DNA from 2 places in the Microbispora sp. CL1-1 genome. Region 2 is predicted to be linked to the other one. Evidence: predicted binding sites of a transcription regulator. Region 2 holds the regulator's gene; the other holds the start of a gene.
The links. Region 2 encodes LexA, which represses DNA repair genes until DNA is damaged. Its sites were predicted from a motif close to TCGAACANNTGTTCGA; they were not measured.
Positions count from the first base shown of each region.

Region 1: the regulator LexA is predicted to act here: its motif matches at 2,786-2,801, upstream of ruvC (crossover junction endodeoxyribonuclease RuvC).

Region 1 is NZ_JAATEK010000016.1:115,432-123,605, reverse strand. Features, by position in the region: gene yajC (preprotein translocase subunit YajC) at 1-109, opposite strand, end outside; gene ruvB (Holliday junction branch migration DNA helicase RuvB) at 353-1,402, opposite strand; gene ruvA (Holliday junction branch migration protein RuvA) at 1,483-2,103, opposite strand; gene ruvC (crossover junction endodeoxyribonuclease RuvC) at 2,100-2,729, opposite strand; gene HCK04_RS20205 (GNAT family N-acetyltransferase) at 2,840-4,036, opposite strand; gene HCK04_RS20200 (YebC/PmpR family DNA-binding transcriptional regulator) at 4,175-4,927, opposite strand; gene pdxT (pyridoxal 5'-phosphate synthase glutaminase subunit PdxT) at 4,931-5,521, opposite strand; gene HCK04_RS20190 (MarR family transcriptional regulator) at 5,610-6,035, opposite strand; gene pdxS (pyridoxal 5'-phosphate synthase lyase subunit PdxS) at 6,118-7,032, opposite strand; gene HCK04_RS20180 (DUF3048 domain-containing protein) at 7,140-8,144, opposite strand.
Region 2 is NZ_JAATEK010000003.1:269,870-278,043, reverse strand. Features, by position in the region: gene HCK04_RS05510 (S41 family peptidase) at 1-900, shown strand, start outside; gene HCK04_RS42010 (cellulase family glycosylhydrolase) at 1,221-2,888, shown strand; gene HCK04_RS05500 (aminotransferase class I/II-fold pyridoxal phosphate-dependent enzyme) at 2,898-3,992, opposite strand; gene lexA (transcriptional repressor LexA) at 4,081-4,794, opposite strand; gene nrdR (transcriptional regulator NrdR) at 5,232-5,711, shown strand; gene HCK04_RS05485 (vitamin B12-dependent ribonucleotide reductase) at 5,830-8,174, shown strand, end outside.

The sequences.
Region 1 (8,174 bases), on a different contig from region 2:
TCTGGATCTGTTCCTGCTGCCGCTTGCGCTGGGGGCGGATCAGGAGGAAGTAGAACACCACTACCAACAAGATCAGTGGCAGGAACGTCCCAAGCGGGTTGTTACCCACGGGGGCCACCCTTTCGTAACGTGATGAACCGGCCTGACGCCGGAGGTCTTGTGCGCTTCACACGCGGGCCACCGCGACTTCTCGCGTGTGCGGCCAGTCAAGCCACGCAGTGTATGCGAGCACGCAGAAGCCCGGCAACGAACCCACGGGCAGGCGGGCGGGAAAGTTCCCGTTTCATGGGCTTCGCAATCGGTCTGTTACCTCTTTGCCCCGGTTTCCGCTTACCGCCTTGGCGCCCGGCGTTCAGGCGTCGTCGAAGAGCGAGGGCACCGCCACCGAGCCGACCGCGTCGGGAGGCGGGGTCATGCCGAGGTGCGCCCAGGCGGCCGCGGTGGCGACGCGGCCCCTCGGGGTGCGGGCCAGCAGCCCCTGCCGCACCAGGAAGGGCTCGGCCACGACCTCGACGGTCTCCGGCTCCTCCCCCACCGCCACCGCGAGTGTCGACAGGCCCACCGGGCCGCCGCCGAACTTGCGCAGCAGCGCGTCGAGCACGGCCCGGTCGAGCCGGTCGAGCCCCTCGGCGTCGACCTCGTAGAGGTTGAGCGCCGCCGCCGCGATCTCCCGGTCGATCACGCCCTCCGCGCGGACCTCGGCGAAGTCGCGCACCCGGCGGAGCAGGCGGTTGGCGATGCGGGGCGTGCCGCGCGAACGGCGGGCGATCTCGTGGGCGCCCTCGTCCGGCAGCTCGACCGACAGCAGCTTCGCGGAGCGCCGCAGCACCTGCTCCAGCTCGGCCACGTCGTAGAAGTCCATGTGGGCGGTGAAGCCGAACCTGTCGCGCAGCGGCGCGGGCAGCAGCCCCGCCCTGGTGGTCGCCCCGACCAGGGTGAACGGGGCGATGTCGAGGGGGATCGAGGTGGCGCCGGGGCCCTTGCCGACGACGATGTCCACCCGGAAGTCCTCCATGGCGAGATAGAGCATCTCCTCCGCCGGGCGGGCCATGCGGTGGATCTCGTCGATGAACAGGACCTCGCCCTCGGTCAGCGTGGACAGGATCGCGGCCAGGTCGCCCGCGCGCTCCAGCGCCGGGCCCGAGGTCATCCGCAGCGGCGCGCCGAGCTCGGAGGCGATGATCATGGCGAGCGTCGTCTTCCCGAGCCCGGGACCGCCGCTCATGAGCACGTGGTCGGGCGGGCGGTTGCGGCGCAGCGCGCTCTCCAGCACCAGCGACAGCTGCTCGCGCACCCGGCCCTGCCCGATGAACTCGTCAAGGCGCCGGGGGCGCAGCGCGGCCTCGATCGCCCGCTCGTCGCCCTCCGGTTCCGGCGACACGAGATCCCGCTCGAAGCTCACTCGACACCATCCGCTCGGCCTGCCGGGACCCGTCCGATTCCCGGTGAAAATTTCATGGAACCTTCAGCCCGCCACGAGGGTCACCGCACGCTCAGCACGCGCAGCGCCGACTTGAGCAGCGCCGCCACCTGCGGGGCGCGGCCGGCCGCGAGCTCCGCCTCGGCCTCCGCGGTGACCGCCGCGACCGCCTCGTCGGCGTCCCTGGACGAGTAGCCGAGCCCGACCAGCCCGGAGTGGACCTGGTCGCGCCAGACGGGCGCCGCCGCCGCGCCGTTGAGCGCGGCGTCGACGGCCGCCGCCGGGGTGCCGAGCTTGTCCTTGAGTTCCAGCACGATGCGCTGCGCGCCCTTCTGGCCGATGCCGGGCACCATCGTCAGGGCCTTGATGTCGGCGCTCGCCACCGCGACCCGCAGCGCGTTGGGCGCGTGGACCGCGAGCATGGCCAGGGCCAGGCGCGGCCCGACCCCGCTGGCCGTCTGGAGCAGCTCGAAGACCGTGCGCTCGTCGTCGGAGGCGAAGCCGTACAGCGTGAGGGAGTCCTCGCGTACGACGAGCGAGGTGGACAGCCGGGCGGGCTCACCGACCCGCAGCCCGGCCAGGGTGCCCGGGGTGCAGTGGACGAGCATCCCGACGCCGCCCACCTCGACCACGGCGCTGTCGGCGCCGATCGCCGCCACCTGCCCCGCAACGGATGCGATCACCGCGTGTTCCCTCCCCGGTCCTGACGCCCGGCCGCGACTTCGCCGGGTCTCCCAGTCCTACCAGAGCCCCCGGTGCCCCCGGTGCCACTAGTGCCGATGGCGGCGGCACCGCCGGAACGGGCCCTGGCCAGGGCGTCGGCCAGGCGATGCTGCACGCCGCCGCGCCAGACGTGGCAGATGGCCAGGGCGAGCGCGTCGGCCGCGTCCGCGGGCCTGGGCATGGCGTCGAGCCGCAGCAACCGGGTGACCATCGTGCCGACCTGCTTCTTGTCGGCGTTGCCGTTGCCGGTGATCGCGGCCTTGACCTCGCTGGGCGTGTGCAGCGCGACCGGCAGCCCCCGCCGGGCCGCGCAGACGATCGCGACGGCCGACGCCTGGGCCGTCCCCATCACCGTGCGGACGTTGTGCTGGGCGAAGACCCGCTCGACGGCGACCGCGTCGGGCCTGATCTCGTCGAGCCAGCGCTCGATCTCGGCCTCGATGACGACCAGCCGGGACCCGATGTCGTCGTCGGGCGGGGTGCGGACCACCCCGACCGACAGCAGGCTCAGCGGCGCGCCCGGGCGGCCCTCCACGGCGCCGAGACCGCACCGCGTCAACCCCGGGTCCACGCCCATCACCCGCAGCTGGGGCATCCGCACCGGCACGCCTCCCTGATCCCGGCGGCGCGGCCGCCGCTGCGCCGAACATCTGTTCGGTCGGTCACTCTATCGCGATCAGCGGCCGCGCGGGGGCGTCAGAAGTAGTCGATCATGTACGCGGTGCAGCCGAAGGCGGCGTCCAGCGCGTCATCGGTGTCGGGAGATCCGCCGCTCAGCAGGCCGGCCCGGCGGAGGGTGGTCGCGGGGACGCCGGCGAAAAGTGCGGACATCCCGCCGATCGCGAGCCGTGTCGCGTCGCCGGCGGCCTTCTCACCGCCCGGCGCGTCCCGCCGTGTCATGGAGCCGGCGCCGCCGTCCACCCGCAGCAGCCACGCGCCCGCGTTGCCCGGGCGCAGGGCGTCGGTCACCTCGACGGGGATCTCGGCGCGGACTCCGGCGGGGAAGCCGCGCCCCTCGACAGCGGCGGGCAGATCGATCAGCCGGAACATCCACCGGGTCTGGCTGACCTCGTCCCTCGACCGCTCCCGCAGCATCCAGAGCACCGGGTCGGCCGGGTCCACGAACGCCTTCACCGACTTGGCGACGCTTGAGGAGCTGCCGACCAGCGACCACAGGGCCCTGGCCGTCGCCTCCGACCCCGCGAGCAGGTTGTCGACCTCGATGTCCCCGTCGCTCCACCGGTAGACGACGAACCCGTCCTCGGCCAGGTAGCAGAAGTCGTCGTCGTCCTCCAGCCACAGCCGCCAGGTCCGCTCGTCGAAGCAGAGCGGGCCGCTCGCGCGGGCGGCGGTGTGCACCCGGCCGACCAGGGCGACGACCTCGGCCGCGTCGGCGGGGCCCATCCTGCGCAGCTTGACCGCGCCGGACGCGCCGGATAGACCGGATGGACCGCCGAGCGTACGCAGCGCCTCGGCGGGCACGGTGACCCGCTGGAGCACGCCGGCGTGCTCGTAGCCCGCGCTCCGGTAGATGGGCGTGGTGGCCGGGTAGAGCGCGGAGACCACGTGGCCCAGCTCGGCGCAGCGCTCGATGACCGCGTGCGTGAGCGCCCGGCCCACGCCCCTGCCGCGGTCCTCCGGCGCCACCGTCACAGCCCCCACGCCGCCCATGGACAGCGGGCGGCCGTGCCACCACTGGACGTACGGGTTGATCCTGGCCGCGCCGACGAGCCGGGGGCCGTCGAAGGCGCCCAGATAACGGCCCTCGGGCAGCATCGGGGTGACGAGCTTGCGCCAGGTCTCCACGTCGCCGCCGGACAGCGGGCCGAAGGCGCGCCTGCGGGTGTCGAGGACGGCGTCCAGGTCGTCGCTCGTGAGATGACGGATGTCCACAACCGGCCAAGCTATGCGGGCCCCGGCGGCCATGCCACCGGTTTTCCGCTCACGCGGGGGCCTCGGGCCGGGCCCCGCGCCCATGTGGGCCGAGGGCCCGTGCCCATGTGGGCCGAGGGCCCGTGCCCGCCTCCGGCGTCAGGCGCCGACCTTCTCCATGACCTCGTCGCTCACGTCGAAGTTCGCCCAGACGTTCTGCACGTCGTCGCTGTCCTCGAGCGCGTCGATGAGCTTGAAGACCTTGCGGGCGCCCTCCTCGTCGAGGGGGACGTTGAGCGTGGGGACGAAGCTCATCTCGGCCGACTCGTAGTCGATGCCGGCGTCCTGCAGCGCCTTGCGCACGGGGATCAGGTCGGAGGCCTCGGAGACCACCTCGAAGCTCTCGCCGAGGTCGTTGACCTCCTCGGCGCCCGCGTCGAGGACGGCCATGAGCACGTCGTCCTCGGTCAGCGACCCCTTGGGGACGATCACGACGCCCTTGCGGTTGAACATGTACGACACCGAGCCGGGGTCGGCGAGCGAGCCGCCGTTGCGGGTCAGCGCCACGCGCACCTCGGACGCCGCACGGTTGCGGTTGTCGGTGAGGCACTCGATGAGAACCGCGACACCGCCGGGGGCGTAGCCCTCGTACATGATCGTCTGCCAGTCGGCGCCGCCGGCCTCGAGGCCGCCGCCGCGCTTGCGGGCCCGCTCGATGTTGTCGATCGGGACCGAGTTCTTCCTGGCCTTGGTGATGGCGTCGAACAGCGTGGGGTTGCCGTCCGGGTCGGGCCCGCCGGTCCTGGCCGCGACCTCGATGTTCTTGATGAGCTTGGCGAAAAGCTTGCCGCGCTTGGAGTCCAGCGCCGCCTTCTTGTGCTTCGTCGTCGCCCATTTGGAGTGGCCGGACATCGCCTAGAGCTCCCTCACCATTTCGACAAAATACGAGTGCACCCGCGCGTCGCCCGTCAGCTCCGGATGGAAGGACGTCGCGAGCAGCGGTCCCTGTCGGACCGCGACGATCCTATCCCCAGCTTCGGTGCGGCCCAGCACTTCCACGTCGGGCCCCACGGACTCGACCCAGGGCGCGCGGATGAACACGGCCCTGATCGTCCCCCGTCCGGCGAAGTCGAGATCGGCCTCGAACGAGTCGACCTGGCGGCCGAAGGCGTTGCGGCGGACCACCATGTCGATGCCGCCCAGCGTCTCCTGGCCCTCGATGCCGCCCTCGATCCGGTCGGCCAGCATGATCATCCCGGCGCACGAGCCGTAGGCGGGCATGCCCTCCTTGATCCGCAGCCGCAGCGGTTCGAGCAGCTCGAAGGTGACGGCGAGCTTCCACATCGTGGTCGACTCCCCGCCCGGGACGACCAGCGCGTCCACCGCGGCGAGCTCCTCCTGCCTGCGCACCGGCGTGGCGGTGGCGCCCGACTCCTCCAGAGCGCGGATGTGCTCGCGCACGTCGCCCTGCAGGGCGAGCACGCCGATCTTGGGTGCGGACGTCACGGTTTCCCTTCCTGTGCTGACGTGTTCAGGGTATGGCCGCGGTCTTGCGGGCCCAAAACGACGGATCGGACGAGGCCGGCGTGTTCCGTCAGGCACGGCCCAGCTTCGCGAGGGCGGGCAGGGCGTGGGCTATGGCCGTGCGCTCCTCGACGGTCAGCGCGTCCAGCCGGTCGGACAGGTAGGCGATCCTGGCCCGCCGTACGGCCCGGAGGCGGTCGCGTCCCTCGCCGGTCAGCTCGACGGTGCGCACCCGCGCGTCGGAGGCGTCGGTGCCCCGCGCGACGAGACCGGCCTCCTCCAGGCGGCTGACCTGCACGCTCATCGTCGGGAGCTGCACGCCGTGCTCCTCGGCCAGCTCGGTCATCCGGCGCGCACCGTCCTCCAGGGAGCCGAGCACGGAGTATTGCTGGGCGGTGACCGGCTGCCCCGCCGTCGTACGGCGCAGCAGCATCACGATGTGGCGCAGCTCACGCGACAGGTTCTCGGCGAGCCGTGCCGTGTCGTCGGTCGTCATAGCAGGCCACGATAACGGGGCGGACAGCTCGAACGCCCGGCCGGGATGTCCGGCCGGGCGTCTTCGCTCCGGCTTCCGGCGCCTACCAGCCGCGCTCGGCGAGGCGGTGCGGCACGGGGATGTCGTCGACGTTGATGCCGACCATCGCCTCGCCCAGGCCGCGCGAGACCTTGGCGATCACGTCGGGGTCGTCGTAGAACGTGGTGGCCTTGACGATGGCGGCGGCGCGCTTGGCGGGGTCGCCGGACTTGAAGATGCCCGAGCCGACGAACACGCCCTCGGCGCCGAGCTGCATCATCATCGCGGCGTCGGCCGGGGTGGCGATGCCGCCCGCGGTGAACAGCACCACCGGCAGCTTGCCGGTCTTGGCGATCTCGGCCACCAGCTCGTACGGCGCCTGCAGTTCCTTGGCCGCGACGTACAGCTCGTCCTCGGGCAGCGAGGTGAGGCGCTTGATCTCGCCGCGGATCTTGCGCATGTGGGTGGTGGCGTTGGAGACGTCGCCGGTGCCGGCCTCGCCCTTGGAGCGGATCATCGCGGCGCCCTCGGTGATGCGGCGCAGCGCCTCGCCGAGGTTGGTGGCCCCGCACACGAAGGGCACGGTGAACTGCCACTTGTCGATGTGGTTGGCGTAGTCGGCCGGGGTGAGGACCTCGGACTCGTCGATGTAGTCGACCCCGAGCGCCTGGAGCACCTGGGCCTCGACGAAGTGGCCGATCCTGGCCTTGGCCATCACCGGGATGGAGACGGCGTTGATGATGCCCTCGATCATGTCGGGGTCGCTCATCCGGGACACGCCGCCCTGGGCGCGGATGTCGGCCGGGACACGCTCCAGCGCCATGACGGCGACGGCTCCCGCGTCCTCTGCGATCTTGGCCTGCTCCGGGGTGACGACGTCCATGATGACACCGCCCTTGAGCATCTCGGCCATGCCGCGCTTCACGCGGGCGGTGCCGACGGCGGTGGTCTCGTTGACTTCGGGGGTGCTGCTGGACACGGTGCTACCTCACGACGGCGGGCCTACGGAATCCTCTCCATGGTAGGCCGTGACCGATCCCGCACCTCACGCACCCATATGTCGGAGTCGATCAGCCTCTTTGTCCATCACGGCGCGACAGGCTTGCGCGAGGCGAGCACGACCCAGACCTGGCCGCGGGCGAACGGCATGGGCGTGCCGTCGGCCATGGTGTAGGTGGTGCCCTTCTTCTCCGAGGAGCGCGACCACTTGATCCGGAATGCCTGGCCGTCCCTGAGCACGACGCCGGTGCCCTTGCCCACCGTGTGCACGAGCGGGGTGTAGCTGCCGGTGAAGTCGTGGAACTCCGAGCGGTCGGTCTTCACCCACTGGATGACGATCGTGGGGGCGCCCTGCTGGCCGCCCTCGGCCGCCATGTCCTTCTCGCCGTCCTGCGTCACCAGCCACCGCTTCTGCGACGCCGACCACGTGAACGTGAAGCGGGCCGCGGGATAGCGGACGGTGACGCTCTTCTGCGGCGTGCCCCCGGCCGGCGGCTCGTCGGAGAAGACGAAGCCGATGTCGTGCGCCCTGGTCGCCTGCGGCGCCTTGGCGAGCAGCTTCCTGGGGCTGCCGACCAGGTTGTACGGCGCGACCCGGCCGGCCGCGCGGGTGTACGCCGCGGGGACCCGGCTGTCGGACACGTCGAACAGCGAGGCCTTCTGGACATAGGGGATCATCTTCGTCTGCACGCCGGAGTAGGCAAGGGCGGGCTTGCCGAACATCGGGAGGATGTGCAGGTCGGAGATGCGGGCGCTGCGGACCGGCCCCACCTGGGCGGGCAGCTTCGAGGAGAAGATCGCCATGAGCCGGGTGAGCCCGCCTTCGACCTGCTCGACGAAGACGATGTCGGCGCTGCGCAGGCCCATCTGCGGCTTGCCCGCGTGGGTGTTCTCGATCTTCACGGCGAGCACCGGCTTGCGCGCGGCGATGGGGCGGCCGGTGAACGGATGCTCGGGAGGCGGCGGAGGCGGAGTCGGCGACTCCACGACACTGGCCCCCTGGGACTGGGCGACGGGCTTGTCGCCCCCCGAGCACGCGGCTCCGGTCAGGACGACCGCCATGGCCAGCGTGAAGCCGATCCCTGCCCGCACCGTATCCGCTCCTCCCGATGGAAAGCCCTC
Region 2 (8,174 bases):
ATCCGCCGCATCCTGCCGGGGGAGTCCTCCGACCACGAGGCCCGCTCGCCGCTGCTCGCGCCCGGCGTCGCCGTACGCGAGGGCGACGCGATCGTCGCCGTCGGCGGGCGCCCGGTGGACCCGGTACGCGGGCCGCTGGCGCTGCTGTCCGGGATGGCGGGACGGCCCGTGGAGCTGACCGTACGGCCCGGCTCCGGCGGCGAGACCCGCAGGGTCGTCGTCAGGCCGGTCGCCGACGAGACGCGGCTGCGCTACCACGACTGGGTGGCCGGGCGGCGGGCGTTCGTGCGCGAGGCGTCGGGCGGGCGGGTCGGCTACCTACACGTGCCGGACATGATGTCCACCGGCTGGGCGCAGTTCCACCGGGACCTGCGCGCCGAGATGGACCGCGACGCGCTTGTCGTGGACATCCGCGACAACGGCGGCGGTCATGTCTCCGAGCTGGTGCTGGAGAAGCTGCAGCGACGGGTGACCGGGTGGCAGCTCAGCCGGGGATACGAGCCGGGGCGCTACCCCGAGGACGCGCCTCGCGGGCCCGTCGTGGCCGTCACCGACGAGTTCGCCGGATCGGACGGCGACATCGTCAGCGCCGGGATCAAGAACCGCGGCATCGGGCCGCTCGTGGGCACGCGGACCTGGGGCGGCGTGATCGGCATCGACTCGCGCTACTCGCTCGTGGACGGGACCGTCGTCACGCAGCCGCGCTACTCGTTCTGGCTGGAGGGCGAGGGGTGGGGCGTCGAGAACCACGGCGTCGACCCGGACGTCGAGGTCGTCGCGACGCCGCAGGACCTGGTCGCCGGGCGGGATCCCCAGCTGGCGCGGGCGGTGGAGCTGGCCCTGGCGGCGCTCGAGGACAGGCCGCCGGCCGCTCCGCCGGAGCTGCCGCCGCTGCCGTGACGCCGTGCCCCCGTGCCCCCGTGCCCCCGTACGGTGCCATGGTGCCGTGCGGGGCATGTGCTCGATTGCGTGCACAGCACGGTGCTCGATTGCGTGCACAGCATGGTGCTCGATTGCCTGCGGGGCATGGTGCCGTGACGGGACGTTGACGATGGACTGGCCTTCCGGACAAAATTACGCCCGAGCCACAAAACCAGTTCATATCGATGTAGGCGTGCGGTCAGGGCATGCCGCGACCACCACCGCTCCGGCGGTGGTCTGGGGTGCGCGCCTGACCGTATGGCTCGCCGTCGGCGTGCGCCCCGCGTGGGAGGCACGTCTTGTACAGACGAATTCTCGGCGGGCTGACGACCGCCGCCGCGGTTGCGGCGACCGTGCTCGTCGTCACCGGGTCACCGGCTAACGCCGCCGGCACGGGCACCGGCTACCTGCACACCAGCGGGAACAAGATCGTCGACAGCACCGGCGCGACGGTCCGGCTGACCGGCATCAACTGGTTCGGCATGGAGACCGACAACAAGACCTTCCACGGGTTGTGGGCGAACAACCCGTGGAAGAGCCAGCTCGACCTCATGGCGAGCCTCGGTTACAACACCATCCGGGTGCCGTTCTCCGACGACGCGCTGAAGCCGGGCGCGCAGGCGACGAGCGTCAACACCTACTCCAACCCCGACCTGATCGGCCTGTCCCCGCTGCAGATCCTCGACAAGGTCGTGGACTACGCGGGCCAGAAGGGCATGCGGATCATCCTCGACCGGCACCGCCCGACCAGCGCGGGCCAGACGGCGCTGTGGTACACCTCCGGCGTCCCCGAGTCGACCTGGATCAACGACTGGAAGTCGCTGGCCCAGCACTACGCGGGCAACCCCACCGTCATCGGGGCCGACCTGCACAACGAGCCGCACGCCGACGGCACCAACCCGAACGCGAAGGGCTCCTGCTGGGGCTGCGGCGACGAGTCGCGCGACTGGCGCCTGGCGGCCGAGCGGGCCGGCAACGCGATCCTGTCCGTGCAGCCCAACTGGCTGATCTTCGTGGAGGGCGTGAGCTGCCCGAGCGGCGGCGAGTCCAACGTCTGGGACAACGACCCCAGCAACGACGAGGACTGCGGCTGGTGGGGCGGCAACCTCACCAAGGCCGGGCAGTATCCGGTGCGGCTCAACGTGGCCAACCGGCTCGTCTACTCGCCCCACGAGTACGCCACCTCGGTCTTCCACCAGAACTGGTTCGACGACCCGTCCTACCCGGCCAACATGCCGGCCATCTGGGACAAGTACTGGGGCTACCTCTACAAGCAGAACATCGCCCCGATCATGGTCGGCGAGTTCGGCACGACGCTCGCCAGCAACATCGACAAGATCTGGCTCCAGGAGCTCATGAAGTACATGGGCACCGGCGTGAACGGCATGTCGTTCACCTACTGGTCGTGGAACCCCAACTCGGGTGACACGGGCGGCATTCTCAAGGACGACTGGGCGACGGTCGACCAGGCCAAGCAGAGCATCATCTCGCCCTACCTGATCCCGCCGACCGGCGGTGGTGGCACCCCGACGCCGCCAGTGTCGCCCTCGCCCTCGCCCTCGGCCTCGCCGTCGGCGTCTCCGACTCGGTCGCCCTCCCCATCGCCGTCTCCCTCGCCGTCTCCCTCCCCGTCGCCGTCCGCGTCTCCCTCGTCGCCGGGCGGGAAGACCTGCACGGCCACGTACAAGGTCGTCAACGAGTATCCCGGCGGCTTCCAGGGCGAGGTCACGGTCAAGGCGGGTTCGTCGGCCATCTCGGGCTGGACAGTGAACTGGTCCTTCCCGAACGGCCAGAGCATCACGCAGCTCTGGAACGGCACGCTCAGCGCGAGCGGGTCCAACGTCACGGTGACGAACATGTCCTACAACGGCACGCTGGGCGCCGGCGCCTCGACCGCGTTCGGCTTCAACGGAAGCTGGTCGGGCAGCAACGGCGTTCCGTCCTCGGTCACCTGTACGGCGAGCTGAGCGGGCGCGTCACGTCAGCACGGCGGCGATCCTCGACAGGATCTCCTCCAGGATCGCCGCCGATGTCGCGAAGTTGAGGCGGGCGAAGGTGTCGCCGCCTCCGTACATCGGGCCCGGGTTGAGCCTGACCCGGGCCTCCCGCTCGACGAACGCCGCCGCGCCGGGCACCCCGAAGTCGAGCCACGCGAGATAGGTGGCCTCGGGAACGCGGTAGCCGACCGACGGGAGCCGCTCGGCGACGAGCCTGCGGTTGCGGTCGAGGATCGCCAGCACCTCCTCCAGCCACGCGTCGCCGTGCCGCCAGGCGGCCACCGTGGCCTCCACCCCGAGCACGCTGGGCGCGCCGAAGATGTGGGCGGGCTGGCGGCCGAGTGCGTCCCTGGCCTCCTTCGCGCCGAGGTGGGCCACCGAGCAGTGCAGTCCGCCCATGTTGAAGGCCTTGCTGGCGGAGGTCAGCGTGACCGTGCGCTCGGGGAGGATCGTGGCGAACGGGATGTGCCGCTTCGGGGCGTACGTCAGGTCGGCGTGGATCTCGTCGGCGATCACCAGCGTGCCGTGCCGATCGGCGTACGCGGCGACGCCTTCGAGCTCCTCACGGGTGAACGAACGGCCCGACGGGTTCTGCGGGTTGACCAGCAGGAGCACACTGACGGGCTCTCCGGGGACCTCGAACCTGCCGTCGGCCGTCAGCGGCATGGGCACCAGGCGGCGGTTCATCCCGGTGATGGTGGTGAGGAAGGGGTCGTAGGCGGGGACGTGCAGTGCCACGGCGTCGCCGGGCTCGGTCAGGACGTGCAGCAGCACCTGGAGAGCCTGGTTGAGGTCGGTGAAGGACCGCACGTGGGCCGGATCGGCCCGCCAGCCGTGCCGCGTCTCCATCCGCTCGGCGAACGCCTCCGCCAGTGGTCCCGCGGTCGGGGTGTCCAGCCAGGCGGGATAGCCGAGGTCCTTGGCGGCGCGTCGCGCTATGGCCTCCGTGACCACGTCGGGCACGGGGAAGTCCATGTCGGCGACCCAGGCGGGGATGACGCCGGGCGCGGCCTGCGCCCACTTGATTCCGTCACGGCCCCGGGCCGCGTCGAGGGAGAGGGAGTCGAGCTTCATCCGACTCACCCTAATTGCCGGTTGACGACCGCCGAAAAGGCGGCCGCCGCGCCCCGCGATCCCGTCGTGCCGCGGGGCGCCGGCGCGGCTACAGCTTGCGAAGGACAGCCGTGACCTTGCCGAGCACGGTGGCCTCGTCGCCCGGGATCGGCTCGTAGTTGGGGTTGTGCGGCACCAGCCACACGTGCCCGTCCTTGCGCTTGAAGGTCTTCACGGTGGCCTCGCCGTCGATCATCGCGGCCACGATGTCGCCGTTGTCGGCGACCGGCTGCTGCCGGACCACGACCCAGTCGCCGTCGGCGATGGCGGCCTCGATCATCGAGTCGCCGGAGACCTGGAGCAGGAACAGCGTGCCCTCGCCCACGAGCTGCTTGGGCAGGGCGAACACGTCCTCGATGCTCTGCTCGGCGAGGATGGGCCCACCGGCCGCGATGCGGCCGACCAGCGGCACGTAGGCCGCGGTGGGCCGGCTGAACCCGGGCTCCTCCTCGGAGGTGGCGTCGGGGTCCACCCACAGCACCGGCTCGCCCGGCAGCCGGACCTCCAGGGCCCGGGGCCGATGGGGATCACGCCGGAGGTAGCCCTTACGCTGGAGCGCCGTGAGCTGGTGCGACACGCTGGAGGTGCTGGTCAGCTGGACCGCTTCCCCGATCTCCCGCATGGACGGCGGATAACCGCGCTGCTGGACCGAGTCGCGGATCACCTCGAGAATCTTCCGCTGCCTGGGGGTGAGGCCAAGCGAGTCGCGCCTGCGAACCGCGAGGTCGCTGACGCCATTCGCCTGCTCACTTCGGTCACTCACGATGCCACCTCTCAATCCGTGTTCCTCGTGTCGCACAGAGCGACCGTACCGCGATTCAAGATCACCGTCAAACAATTGTTCGATATCCAGCGAAATCGCCGATCTCGCCGTCCGCCTTCATCGTACGGGAGTTCGATCGATCCCGTGTTCGATTTCCCCGATCTTCTTCGGCCGCTGTAGGCGCAGGTCAGAAGCCGTGCGAAAAACGGCCGGGAAAAGGCGCGTAAACGGCCTATTCCGCGACGGCCGGGGCGCGTGATGCGGCCGTGACCCGGGGTGCGACACGCGGGCGGAGCAGGGACTTCCTTGCCCAAGGCCGGTTCGACTTGCGTTCAAGGTCGGGCGCTCCTACGGTTGGACCACAACATCTAGTAGTCACACCGGTGTAAGTTCACCACACCTTGTGTTCGGGGATGTGCGTTCAGGGAGGCGATGAAGTGCACTGTCCGTTCTGTCGCCACCCGGACACCCGGGTCGTGGACAGCCGCGCGGCAGAGGACGGGGCGGCGATCCGTCGCCGGCGCACCTGTCCCGAGTGCGGGCGCAGGTTCACCACGCAGGAGACCGTACTGCTGATGGTGAGCAAGCGCAGCGGAGTCACCGAGCCGTTCTCCCGCGAGAAGGTCATCGCCGGCGTGCGGCGGGCCTGTCAGGGGCGCCCGGTCAGCGAGGACTCCCTCGCCCAGCTCGGGCAGCGCGTCGAGGAGAGCATCCGGGGCACGGGCGCGGCCGAGATCGCCTCCCACGAGGTCGGCCTGGCCATCCTGGGCCCGCTCCGCGATCTCGACGAGGTGGCCTACCTGCGCTTCGCGTCGGTCTACCGCAGCTTCGAGACGCTGGCGGACTTCGAGGCGGAGATCGAGCGGCTCCGCGCGGCCCACGGCACCGCAGCCCATGGCACCGGGGGCGAGGAATAAGACGCCTTCCGGGGGACCGGGACGAGGCGGGCGGGGCGCGACGGCGCACCGCGACTATGTGGTTTCAACGAGCGTGGTCCGGAGAAGGGGCTCCATCGGGCCCTGGGAGGGGGAAGTCATGACGGAGACCGTGAGCGGCACGGTGTCGGGTGCGGGGGGTCGCCCGGGCAAGCGCCCGCGCAAGGGCCTGAAGATGAAGCGCATCTTCACCACCCCGGGTGTCCACCCGTACGACGAGGTCCGCTGGGAGCGGCGCGACGTCGTGATGACGAACTGGCGGGACGGCTCGGTCAACTTCGAGCAGCACGGCGTGGAGTTCCCGGACTTCTGGTCGGTCAACGCGGCCAACATCGTCACCACCAAGTACTTCCGCGGGGCGGTGGGCACCCCGCAGCGCGAGTCGAGCCTCAAGCAGCTCGTCGACCGGGTCGTGGGCGTCTACACCAGGACCGGCGTCGAGAACGGCTACTTCGCCTCCGACGAGGACGCGGAGATCTTCGACCACGAGCTCAAGCACGCGCTGATCCACCAGGTCTTCAGCTTCAACTCCCCGGTGTGGTTCAACGTCGGCACCCGCTCCCCCCAGCAGGTGAGCGCCTGCTTCATCCTGGCCGTGGACGACACGATGGAGTCGATCCTCGACTGGTACAAGGAAGAGGGCGTCATCTTCAAGGGCGGCTCCGGCTCCGGGGTCAACCTCTCCCGCATCCGCTCGTCCAAGGAACTGCTGTCCAGCGGCGGCACGGCCAGCGGCCCGGTGTCCTTCATGCGCGGCGCCGACGCCTCCGCCGGCACCATCAAGTCGGGCGGCGCCACCCGCCGGGCGGCCAAGATGGTCGTCCTCGACGTGGACCACCCCGACATCGAGGAGTTCATCGAGACCAAGGCGCGCGAAGAGGACAAGATCCGCGCGCTGCGCGACGCCGGGTTCGACATGGACCTCGGCGGCAAGGACATCGTGTCCGTGCAGTACCAGAACGCCAACAACTCGGTGCGGGTCTCCGACGAGTTCATGCGGGCCGTCGAGGCGGGCGACAAGTTCGGCCTGCGGGCCCGGCTGACCGGCGAGGTCATCGAAGAGGTCGAGGCGCGGTCGCTGTTCCGCAAGATGGCCCAGGCCGCCTGGGAGTGCGCCGACCCCGGCCTGCAGTACGACGACACGATCAACGACTGGCACACCTGCCCCGAGACCGGGCGCATCACGGCCAGCAACCCCTGCTCGGAGTACGTCCACCTGGACAACTCCTCGTGCAACCTCGCGTCGATCAACCTGCTGAAGTTCCTGCGCGACGACGACTCCTTCGACGTCGCGACCTTCGTGAAGGTCACCGAGCTGATCATCACCGCGATGGACATCTCGATCACCTTCGCCGACTTCCCGACGCAGAAGATCGCCGAGACCACCCGGGCGTACCGCCAGCTCGGCATCGGCTACGCCAACCTGGGCGCGCTGCTGATGGCGACCGGGCACGCGTACGACTCCGACGGCGGCCGGGCCATCGCGGCCGGGATCACCTCGCTGATGACCGCCGTGTCCTACCGCCGCTCGGCCGAGATCGCCGGGATCGTCGGCCCGTACGACGGCTACCAGCGCAACGCCGAGCCGCACAAGCGGGTCATGCGCAAGCACGCCGCGGCCAACGACGACCTGCGCACGCTCGGCGACATGGACAAGGCCCTGCACACCGAGGCCACCCGGCAGTGGCAGGAGTGCCTCAAGCTGGGCGAGAAGAACGGCTACCGCAACGCCCAGGCGTCGCTGCTCGCCCCGACCGGCACCATCGGCCTGATGATGGACTGCGACACCACCGGCATCGAGCCCGACCTGGCGCTGGTGAAGTTCAAGAAGCTCGTCGGCGGCGGTTCGATGCAGATCGTCAACCAGACGATCCCGCGGGCGCTGCGCCGGCTCGGCTACCCGGAGGAGCAGGTCGAGGCCATCGTCGAGTACATCGCCGAGCACGGCCACGTCGTGGACGCCCCCGGCCTGCGGCCGGAGCACTACGAGGTGTTCGACTGCGCGATGGGCGAGCGGGCCATCGCCCCGATGGGCCACGTCCGGATGATGGCGGCCGTCCAGCCGTTCCTGTCCGGCGCCATCTCCAAGACCGTCAACCTGCCCGAGTCGGCCACCGTGGACGACATCGAGCAGGTCTACCTGGAGGGCTGGAAGCTCGGCCTCAAGGCCCTGGCCGTCTACCGCGACAACTGCAAGGTCGGCCAGCCGCTGTCGGTCGCGAAGAAGACCTCCGAGGAGGCCCCCGCAGAGGCGGCGGACAAGGAGCCGGTCGTCCAGGTCGTGGAGGTCGCGCGGCCGACCAGGCGGCGGATGCCCAACCAGCGGCCGAGCACCACCACCCGCTTCACGGTGGGCGGCGCCAAGGGCTACATGACCGCCTCGTCCTACCCCGACGACGGTCTCGGCGAGGTCTTCCTCAAGATGTCCAAGCAGGGCTCGACCCT